Regions from separate parts of the Levilactobacillus suantsaii genome, predicted to be linked through region 1. Evidence: predicted binding sites of a transcription regulator. Region 1 holds the regulator's gene; the other holds the start of a gene.

The links. The regulator LexA, encoded in region 1, represses DNA repair genes until DNA is damaged. The targets are predictions, from matches to a motif close to CNAACANNTGTTNG.
Region 2: the regulator LexA is predicted to act here: its motif matches at 3,339-3,352, upstream of H3M12_RS04045 (Y-family DNA polymerase).

The regions. Positions count from the first base shown of each region.
Region 1 covers NZ_CP059603.1:1,834,980-1,840,466, forward strand. The annotation lists gene H3M12_RS08505 (PPK2 family polyphosphate kinase) at 1-601, shown strand, start outside; gene H3M12_RS08510 (hydroxymethylglutaryl-CoA synthase) at 746-1,927, shown strand; gene H3M12_RS08515 (nucleoside 2-deoxyribosyltransferase) at 2,061-2,501, shown strand; gene lexA (transcriptional repressor LexA) at 2,573-3,202, opposite strand; gene H3M12_RS08525 (DUF896 domain-containing protein) at 3,387-3,635, shown strand; gene H3M12_RS08530 (YneF family protein) at 3,734-3,970, shown strand; gene H3M12_RS08535 (ABC transporter ATP-binding protein) at 4,107-5,487, shown strand, end outside.
Region 2 covers NZ_CP059603.1:868,520-874,006, reverse strand. The annotation lists gene H3M12_RS04055 (MFS transporter) at 1-1,254, opposite strand, end outside; gene H3M12_RS04050 (hypothetical protein) at 1,353-1,799, opposite strand; gene H3M12_RS04045 (Y-family DNA polymerase) at 1,796-3,286, opposite strand; gene H3M12_RS04040 (APC family permease) at 3,610-5,034, opposite strand; gene H3M12_RS04035 (matrixin family metalloprotease) at 5,238-5,487, shown strand, end outside.

The DNA.
Region 1 (5,487 bases):
ACCGACCTCGGTCGACTTGCAACACGACTTTTTATGGCGGGTGAACCAAGCGTTACCCGAACGAGGAAAAATTGCCATCTTCAATCGTTCCCAGTACGAAGACGTCTTGATCAGTCGGGTGCACCCGGAAATTTTGGTCGGCCAACATTTACCAGGGATTACCCAAGCAGAAGACGTGACGGCTAAGTTCTTTAAGCGGCGTTACAAGGATCTACGCCATTATGAACAATACCTGCGCCATCAAGGAATTGTCACCTACAAGTTCTTTTTACACTTGTCGAAAAACGAGCAAACGAGCCGATTGGCCAAACGGTTGGCCTTACCGGAAAAAAACTGGAAGTTCGATCCGGCCGACCTGAAGGAACGGCGTTACTGGGATGATTACCAGACGGCTTATACCCAGATGTTGGCCCATACAGCCACGGAGAAGCAGCCCTGGTACATCATTCCGGCCGACGATAAGCCCACGGCCCGGTTATTAGTCGCGACGATTTTGGCTGACAATTTAGCAGAATTGAATCCCCAATATCCGCAGGTGACGTCGGCTCAACACCAAGCGTTGTTGGACGTACTAAAAAAGTTAGAAAAGGGTAAAGTCTAATACGGTTGTAATTAGCAAAAAGCGGTCTAACAGCATTAAATAACTTATTAGTTGTAACCTACAATTTTCGTACCTTGCCGAAACAGCATTGAAAATGGTAAAGTTGTTCTCAATGATTGCGTACGCAAGGAGGAAATGAACGAGATGTCCGAACTAAAAGTGGGAATTGATCGGGTAGGGTTTTACACCCCGCGGTTGTATTTAGAGATGACGGACTTAGCCCTTGCACGGGGAGAAGATCCGGCGAAGTATCACGTGGGTATCGGCCAAGATAAACAAGCGGTGATTCCACCGACCCAAGATGTCGTGACCATGGCAGCCAACGCGGCAACCCAGATTTTACGGCCAGAAGACCGTTCCCGGATTAAAATGGTACTGTTCGGGACAGAATCTGGCGTGGATAATTCGAAGGCCACGGCGGTCTATTTGGCGCACCTATTAAACCTAGCTGCGGATACGCGGGCCATTGAACTGAAACAGGCCTGCTATGGGGCCACCGCTGGTTTACAGCTAGCGGCCGATTACGTCCGGGCTCACCCGGACGCCTTAGTGCTTGTAATTGGGGCCGACATCGCCCGTTATGGTTTGCGGACGCCCGGTGAAGTGACTCAGGGTGGCGGTGCCGTGGCTATGTTGGTTAGCGCAGATCCGCAGATCATGGCGTTAGATGCGCAGAGTGCTTACCATACGGCCGACGTAATGGACTTTTGGCGGCCGTTGGATCGGACCGAAGCCCTGGTCGACGGCCGGTACTCCACTAACGTGTACTTAGACTTCTTTAAGCAGACCTGGACGGCGTATCAGCAGCAGACGGGGCGAACGATTGCGGATTTTGCGGCCCTGGCGTTTCATTTACCCTTTACTAAAATGGGACGGAAAGGCTTACGCCAAGTCCTCCCCGAAGCCAGTGCGGCGCACCAGCAAGAGTTGACGGCGGCCTTTGAGGCCAGTCAACTGGATAATCGCAATGTCGGTAACCTCTATACCGGGTCGTTATATCTAAGTCTCTTATCGTTGTGGCGCCATGGGGATTTACGTGCTGGTGATCGCATCGGCTGTTTCAGTTACGGCTCCGGTGCCGAAGGTGAATTTTATAGTGGCGTTCTTCAGCCTGACTACCAACGGGGCTTCGATGATGCCGCGCTGACGACGTTATTGGCTGACCGGCGTGCGGTGAGTGTGGCCGAATATGAGGAACTGTTCCAACAACAGTTACCGAACAATGGCCAGGACGTCCAATTGGCGGTGGGCGCTGACTCGGCTCCGTATTATTTGGCAGGACGACAACATCAACAGCGTCAATATCGGCACCGAATGGAAGCTTAGTGGGGCCGAACTCACTGACGAACCGCATAACGAATTTAATAAGAAATAACGGACATTTCAGAAAAAATAGTCGCTAAAAGTTAATTTTTTCGCTATAATAAAAAGCACTTAAGAGAAAACGAGGAGATTAATTGTGACCAACATTTATTTAGCAGGACCATTTTTTGATGACGAGCAACTCGAACGCATTGGCCGCGCCGAAAAGGCTTTGGCTGCTAACCCGAAGGTGGGCCGGGTCTTCAGTCCTCGGTTGAACGAATTACGGGACGTAACCATGGGGACGCCTGAATGGTGCGACCGGACCTTTAAGATGGATATCGATCAGATCGACCAGGCCGATGTTGTGGTGGCCTTGGCAGATTTTGTCGATGACCAGGTAGATTCTGGAACGGCCTTTGAAATCGGGTACGCTTTCCACAGCCAAACACCAATTGTCTTGCTTCACGAAAAGGACAATAACGTTAACTTGATGCTGGCCCAGGGGGCTCAGTCTTACCTGACACAAGCCGAAGACCTGGCAACTTATGACTTTGAAACGTTACCGGTCAGTCGGTATGAAGGTGAAGTTATTTAAGGTGTTAATTAAAAACAGAGCGTAAAAAGAGTCTGAGAAAATTTTCTCAGACTCTTTTGGTTGAACGATAGTTAGTGAACGTCGTCGCGGAACAGGCCAACGACTTTACCCAGGACGGTAACCTGGTTCAAGATGATGGGCGCCATAGTGTCGTTTTCCGGTTGGAGCCGGTAGTGGTCAGCTTCCTTAAAGAAACGCTTGCACGTGGCTTCATTTTCTTCGGTCATGGCAATGACAATATCGCCGTTGTCTGCGGTTTGCTGGCGACGAACGATGACTTGGTCACCATTCAAAATGCCGATGTTGATCATACTCTCGCCCCGGATAGTCAGCATGAAGAGCTGATCTTCGCTGTTTTCAAATTCTGGGGGAACCGGGAAATAGTCCGTGGCTTCCTGGACCGCTAGAATGGGGGTCCCAGCAGTGACGGTACCCAAAACAGGAATTTGCGTTTGTTGTTCGTGCACGCCTAATTCCTCGAGGCCCGCGGGGGTCACTTCGAGGGCCCGGGGTTTCGTGGGGTCTTTAATCAAGAAGCCCTTTTTTTCTAGGCGGGCGATGTGGCCATGGACCGTGGACGTTGACGACAGCGCCACGGCCTCGCCGATTTCACGAACGGTCGGTGGGTAACCCTTCTCGTTAACGCGTTCCCAGATAAACCGTAAGACGGCGATTTGTTTACTTTCAGAAGCTTTAGTCATTGTGTACCACCTCGTTCGTCAGTCATAGTTGAATTTACCCCAATTCTAGCATAGCTAGCGGTCATTTTCAAACAGATGTTCGGCTAAATCAGTTGAATTCTGAAAATAACCCTGATATGATAAGGGATGTTTTGAAACCTTAACTCAAATAACGTACTTTAAACGAAAGGAGCGTGGGTGTTTCATGGCAGAAGACGCGATGACGCCGTTGCTGGCGCGCATCAATGAATTGGCCCACAAAGCCAAGTCCACGGGACTGACCGCAGCGGAGAAATCCGAGCGTGCCGATTTACGGCAACAATACTTGAAGCTCTTTCGCCAAAGCTTCCGGAGTCAGGTTGAAATGATGCAGGTCTACGACAAGAACGGGAAGGAAGTTACTCCCGAAAAAGTTCGCCGCATTCAACGTGATAAGGGCTTACGGGACGATTAACTAACGAGAGTGGGTCTTTTTGGAGATTCACTCTTTTATTTTGTTCGCAGGTTGTGTAGAATTACATAGTGAATGCTTTTATAAGGGAGGGAAATGTCTTGTCAACTGGAATTTGGATTCTGATTGTGATCGTCGTCGGGCTTGCCGGTGCTTTAGCAGGTTTCTACGGGGCGCGCAAATACATGGAAAAATATTTAAGAGACAATCCGCCTATTAACGAAGACCAATTACGGGTCATGATGTTACAGATGGGACAGAAGCCGTCGCAACGGAAACTTCATCAGATGATGACCGCCATGCAACAGCAAGCTCGTAACAGCAATAAGAAGAAGTAAGCGGTCAACTTCCGACTCGTCGCCAGCACTTTTGGGCGATGAGTTTTTTAATGGCCTTTTTACGGGTGTTGGCTAGACTTATGAGAGCCATCATCATATAATTTTAATTGAATTCTAATCTTAGGAGGGATGCCGCTTGACAATCTTTAAAAAACTAATGTGGTATTTTCGGCTAGAATGGCGGCGCTATACGATTGGAGTCCTCGGCCTGCTCTTAACAGCCATTATTGCCATCATTCCTCCCCGCATCATCGGGAACATGGTCGATAGTATTCACGGCCGTACCATGACGGGGTCGTTGCTGGCCGTAGACTTACTCCTAGTTGCAGGGGCAGCGTTAGCCCAGTATGGCAGTCGGTACATGTGGCGAACGGCCATCTGGGGCGGGGCGGCTCGGTTGGAACAACTTTTACGGGACCGGCTCTTTCAGCACTTTATGCGCATGGACCGGACCTTTTATCAACGTTACCGCACCGGAGATTTGATGGCTCACGCCACTAACGACTTGGAAGCCGTCCAACGGGTCGCCGGTGGGGGGATCTTGCAGTTTGCTGATGCCATCATTACCGGTGGCACCAAGTTGATCGCTATGATGGCCTTGATCAATTGGCGTTTGACGTTATTGGCCGTGGTACCATTCCCGTTCCTGGCGATTGTCTCCTGGATTTTGGGGCAAAAGATTCACCGGGCGTTTGGCCAATCCCAGGCGGCTTTTTCGCGCTTGAATAATAAGGCACAGGAAAGTATCAGTGGTATCAAGGGCATTAAGGCTTTGGGCCAGGACCAGGCCGATGTCGATGACTATAATCAACAGATCGCTCGGACCATCGACATCAACCGGCACGTGAACCGACTCGATTCGTTGTTCGACCCGGCCATCACGCTGATTATTTCCATTTCTTACGTGGCGACCATCGTCTTAGGGGGCCTCTTTGTGCTGCACGGCACCATTACGATTGGAAATTTGGTTTCTTTCATTAGCTACCTGGCGATGATGGTGTGGCCAATGTTTGCGGTTGGGATGCTCTTCAATACTATGGAACGGGGCAATGCCAGTTATGATCGGGTCATGGAACTTCTGGACCAAAAGAGTCAGATTATCGACCGGACGGACGGGATTGCCACCCGACCACGGGGGGCACTGAATTATCACGTGGCGACCTTTAATTACCCCAACGACACGCAGACCAGTTTGCATCAGATCGATTTTGACCTGGCGGCGGGGCACACATTGGGTCTCGTTGGGCGGGTCGGTTCCGGAAAATCAACCATTATGAAGCTGATTTTACGGGAATTTGACCAGTACACCGGTGAAATTAAATTCGGTGGCCATCCAATCAAAGATTACGCACTCGACAGCTACCTACCGGCTATCGGGTACGTGCCGCAGGAAAGTTTTTTATTTTCCGATACGGTCTTTGAAAATATTCGCTTCGCCAAGGCTAACGCCACTCAAGCCGAAGTCGTGGCGGCGGCTCAAAAGAGTGATTTGGCCCATCAAATCGACCAATTACCGG
Region 2 (5,487 bases), 970 kb from region 1:
TTGATTCAAGATGACCCCGTAAATCGACGACATGAAGGTTTGACTCAAGATTCGGACCAGGTAGGCAAACGACGTGGCAATCGGCACGTCACGGGTGCTAACGTCACTTTGGACGGCCACCTGCAGGGTCGTGAAGCAGACCCCGATGCCGAAGCCGTTAAAGGCGCCCATCACCAATAAGAAAGTGTAGCTGGCGGTTTGGGCCACCAGGCTCATCCCCACGAAGGTAATCAAGAACGTCGCCGTTCCCAGAGCCAAAACTTGGTAGCGTCCTAAATGGACCTGGGTCACTGGGGCTAATTCCGACCCCAAGAAGTTCGCAATCGACCCGGGAATCTGGGTCATCCCGCCAATCAACGCACTAAGGCCCATGATGCCCTGGGCCCACATCGGCACGTAGATGTTGAAGGCCACAAACGAGCCCCACAGAAAGGCAAAGATGATTAAATCGATTACTAATTTCGAATTATGGAACAGTCGGTTAGGCACGATGGGATCCTTAACGCGATTTTCCACGCCGTGCATCCGCCAAAGTAAGGCCAACCCCAACAGAATGAAGAGCGCGGTCAACCAGATTGAGGCGGTCCCCAAGAGCTGAATCCCAATCAAGATGGCGACTAATCCGAGTACCATCAAGATAGCGCCTTGGTAATCCACGGGGGCCCGGTTCAACGCCAGGTTGCTCTTGAAGAACAAGCCAACGATTAATACGGATAGTGCCGCCAGCGGTAAGTTGAGGTAAAAGACCCAGTGCCAGCTAAAGGCATCGACAATCCAGCCCCCAATCAGTGGCCCAATAATCGACGCGGTACTGAAACTCGCCGACGTGATGCCGATGACCTGCGCGCGTCGTTTCAAGTTGCTAAACAGTTGCGCGTAGATGATGAACGGAATCGTGCTCATCCCGCCGGCACCAATCCCCATGACGCCTCTGGCAATGATGAACCAGGCGACGTTCGGGGCCAGCCCCTGAAACAGCGCTCCCACGGCGAAGACCGTGGTCGTGGTAATGTAGGCAAACTTATTGCCGTGACGTTCCCCAAACTTACTCCATAACGGTGTCGCGACCGCCATCCCTAGTAGGAAGATGGCCACAATCCAGCCCATGTACTGGATGCCGTGTAAGTCGCTGACAATCGCGGGGAGGGCGGTGTTGACAATCGTCGCATCCAGCCCCGCCATTGCGTTAGATAAGAGTAACGCACACGTAACCAAAATCTTACGCTCTCGACTCACGAAAACCTCTTCCTTCATTTATGTAATTTTGATGATAAGTTACTACTTAGAATACTAGAACTCCCTTCTATTCGTTGTCAATAACCTAACGCCGCGGCCTCCAAATTAAAACGGTTTCACAATTTAGGCGGGTCACATCGGTGAATTGCCTGCAACGTGGTGCGAGGGATTTCTTGACCGGTCGTGAGAATGACCGCCTGACTGGTTATAGCTTTAATCCGCACCGTGGCGGTGTGTGATGCACCCGTTTCCGGGTCAAAGTAGGTCGCTTCGACCCAGGGGCGTTGGGCCAAAACCGGTTGTAACGCCCGCAACTGCCGGTGACAGGCGGCCGCCAGTTCGGCGGGTAATTCGGCGCGGTCGCGTACCGTTTGGGCGCTTTGATCCAATAGCTCGGTGTACCCACTCAACGCCGCAAACGGCGCAAACTGTGCGGCCCGTTCCGCTGGCGTCATTTGCGGGTGGTTTTTCGAGACCGGCCGCGGGTGGCCCATGATGTCGCGGTAGGCACTGGTATCATTGAATAATTGTTCGGCTAATTTTCGCTTGCTGTCGCGACTCATGCTTGATGGCCCCCAATCTCGTGATTCCGCTTTTTAAACGTCGCCCCGTCCAAAAGATCAGTAGCCCGCATGATAGCGTCCTTACCGAAACGGTCCTGGACCTGTAAAATGGATTCCTGCACACGACGCTCACGGTGCCGAGCTGCTGCGTCCGGCACTGCCGGTGTGGTGGTCGGGCCAAACAGTGCTAACTGTTCACTGTACGGCGCTGCTGCAGCCGTTTCCGCGACCACGTGACCGACACTTACGGTGACTTTCCGAATTTTATAATGTGGATTAACCTGGCGCCGATAGATAACGGTCACGGCACGTTTCAGCGCCGTGGTCAACGAGGTTGGCACCTGCAAATTGTAACTGCCGTGGGCCGGCTTGGGGACCGTCCGCCCGTAGAAGTCATGCGTCACAGCTGCTCCACTCGCCGGCCGGCCGTGCGCGTCATAGGCCACGGTCAAGACCACTTGGTCACAGACTTGCTGGCGCTTGACCAGTTCCAAGGACAGGCCGTCCACCATCTCTCGGACTACTAACTCCCCTTGTTGGTAATCGTAAGGAGTTGGCAAGACTTGGCCCGAACCGATACTGTGGGTACTTGGCTGATACTGTTTGATGTCAGCCAGCGTCGCCGATTCGTAACCCCAAGCGTGGTCAATAATCAGTTCGGCGACGCGGCCAAACTCCTGATAGAGGGTCTCTTCGTTGCGCGTTGCCGTGGCGGCTCCCAGCGAACACCGGGCGATGTCGCCCATCGTATGGAGCCCTAATTTTTCCAAGCGACGGGCATACCCGCGACCAATCCGCCAAAAATCGGTCAACGGCTGGTGGGCCCAGAGATACTTGCGGTAACTCCGCTCATTCAACTTAGCGATGCGCACCCCATCTTGGTCGGCGGGAATCTTCTTGGCCACGATATCCATCGCAACTTTTGCCAAATACAGGTTCGTGCCAATCCCCGCGGTCGCTGGTATCCTGGTCTGGCGCTGGACGTCTTGAATCATCCGCTTGGCTAAATCACGCGCCGAGAGGTGGTAAAGTTTCAGATACGCTGTGACGTCCATGAAGACCTCATCGATGGAATAGACGTGGATCTGTTCCGGCGCCACGTAATGTAGATAGATTTGATAGATCTGGTCACTGATCCTGAGGTAATAGGCCATTCGAGGTTGGGCCACTAAGTAGTCCAGCTTGAATTCTGGATGTTGTAAGAGGTCCTGCCGTACCGTCGACGACTTTGTTAAACGGCCATGATGGGCTACCGCACGTTGCTGGTTCAAGGTGGCGACTTGCTGTTCTACTTCAAACAACTGTGGCCGTCCCGGTAACCCGAAGCGTTTCAAAGCTGGTGACACAGCCAGACAAATGGTCTTGTCCGTGCGCCGCGGATCCGCCACTACCAGGTTGGTGTTCAACGGATCCAGTCCGCGAGCGGCACACTCCGCCGACGCGTAAAACGACTTCAAATCAATTGCAATGTATACCCGCTGGCCCATCTTGGTCCCTCCATTCTTCAAGTTGCCTTTAGTATACGCGATTTCAGCTAGGGGAACAAGCGTTCTGATTTAGTTTTAAGTTTTGGTAACACTCGGGGCTGGACTTCCTTTTTGATTGACTTCCCTGAACGGCCATGCGATACTAGTTCCTGGTGCCAAACCACGGTGGGGGTACGCGATCGGCGCGTTAGCGTTCAGAAGGTCGCCGCACCTCACCACGAGCTCCGCGTTTACGCGCGGAGTTTTTTTATCCACTAAAATCAAAAACAGGCTTCCCCAGAACTGAAATTCTGGAGAAGCCTGTTTGCAAATAAATTTTAAGGTTAATCTTCCGTTGATGCCGCTTTTTGAGGATTTTGCAGTTTAGAATGGCGAATACCGTAGCCAAAGTAAATCACGAGGCCTAAAATCAGCCACAAGCCGACCGAAATCTTGGTGATGTTCGGTAACATGATAATGAAGTACACGCTGGACAACCCCGCTAGGATCGGCAGGAACGGGTACAACGGCATCTTGAACCCGTCGTTGGCGATGTCCTTGCGGTGCCGCAACGGGATGACCCCAAACGAGATAAACGCAAAGGCTAATAACGTCCCGGCATTGATCAATGACGCCAATTCAGTCAACGGCACCAGGCCGGCAAAGAACGCCTGCACGATAGTTGCCACGATAATGGCGTTTTTCGGTACCGCGTGCTTGTAGCTGATGGCCCCCATTTTTTCCGGTAAGAGACCATCACGACCTAGGGCGTAAACCAACCGCGACCCACCGAAGAACATGGTGATCATGGCGGTGAAAATCCCGATTAAGGCGCCAATCGTAATCAGCTTGTTCCAGGTATTCAGGTGAATCAACTTCAAGGCGTAAGCCGCCGGGTCATCGACGTTCAACTGCTTGTAGTTGACGATACCGTTCAGGACAAAGGAGAACGCCACGTACAGCACGACCGAGACCAACACGGTCCCCAGAATCCCCCGGACCACGTTTTTCTCGGGGTGAATGGTCTCGGCGGAGTTAGCTGCCAGTGCGTCAAAGCCGATGAAGGCAAAGAACACGGTCGCCGCGGCCGTCGAGATGCCCCCCAAGCCAAACGGTGTCGTTTGAAATTGTTTCGGGTAAAATGGGGTATAGTTATCCGTCTTGATGTAGAAGACCCCAACAACGATAAAGAGGATGATAATGGCGACTTTAATCACGACGGCCACGTTTTCCACGCGTTTCGAGAGGTTGGCACCCTGCGCGATAATCAACGCGATCACCAACACAATCAACGTCGCCGAGAGGTTGATGACGCCACCTTCGAGCGGTCCTGCTTGGAGCGCCTGAGGTAACTTGACGCCAATCGCCTCTAAGATGTTATTGTTAAAGTACGAGGCAAAGCCAGTCGCCTCGGCCGACACCGCCAAAAAGTATTCCAGGATCAACGCCCAGCCCAGAATCCAACCGACGATTTCGCCGTAAATGACGGCCCCAAAAGAATACGCCGAACCGGCAACCGGCATGGCCGAGGAGAATTCCGCGTAGGCCATCCCCACGATTCCGGAGACCAATGCAGCCAGCAAGAAAGCCACGGAAACCGCGGGCCCTGCGTGTAAGGCGGTTTCGTGGCCAGGGAGGATAAAAATCCCCGTCCCAATCACAGCCCCGATTCCTAGGGCGACCAGGTCCCGGGCTCGCAAGGTCTTGGTCAACCGCGAATCGGCCTTCAAATAGGTACTCACTGACTCTTTTTTAAATATGTCTCTCATAAAATGCTCCCTTTAACGCAATTTTTCATTTTATTGTCAATTTTCTAACCTTAATCTAATTTAAGAAAAATTTCAAGGGCAATCATGTTTTATCCGGCTTTCAGTGGAGATTTAAAGGCGTGAAAACGGATAATAATTAGTAATTTCTCATTTAATGCGGTATTATCATTTTCTACCATTACCTTTTAAAGGAGGCCAGCTTAATGCGTCACAACCGTTTCAAACTCATTTTATTTCTCCTCTTATTGATTGGGCTTGGCTTCGCTTATCGCCAAGGCGCGTTACAACCCCTCACCCGGCAACTGGCAACTTGGCGGACTGAGATTCCACAGACGCTAGCGGCCATCTTCGAACCCCAACAAGTGACCACCAGCACCCAAGCTACCGCCACGACCACCAAGGGTACGACCCCTACTGAGGCCATCGTCCAGGGCGTCACCCTTGATAAAACTT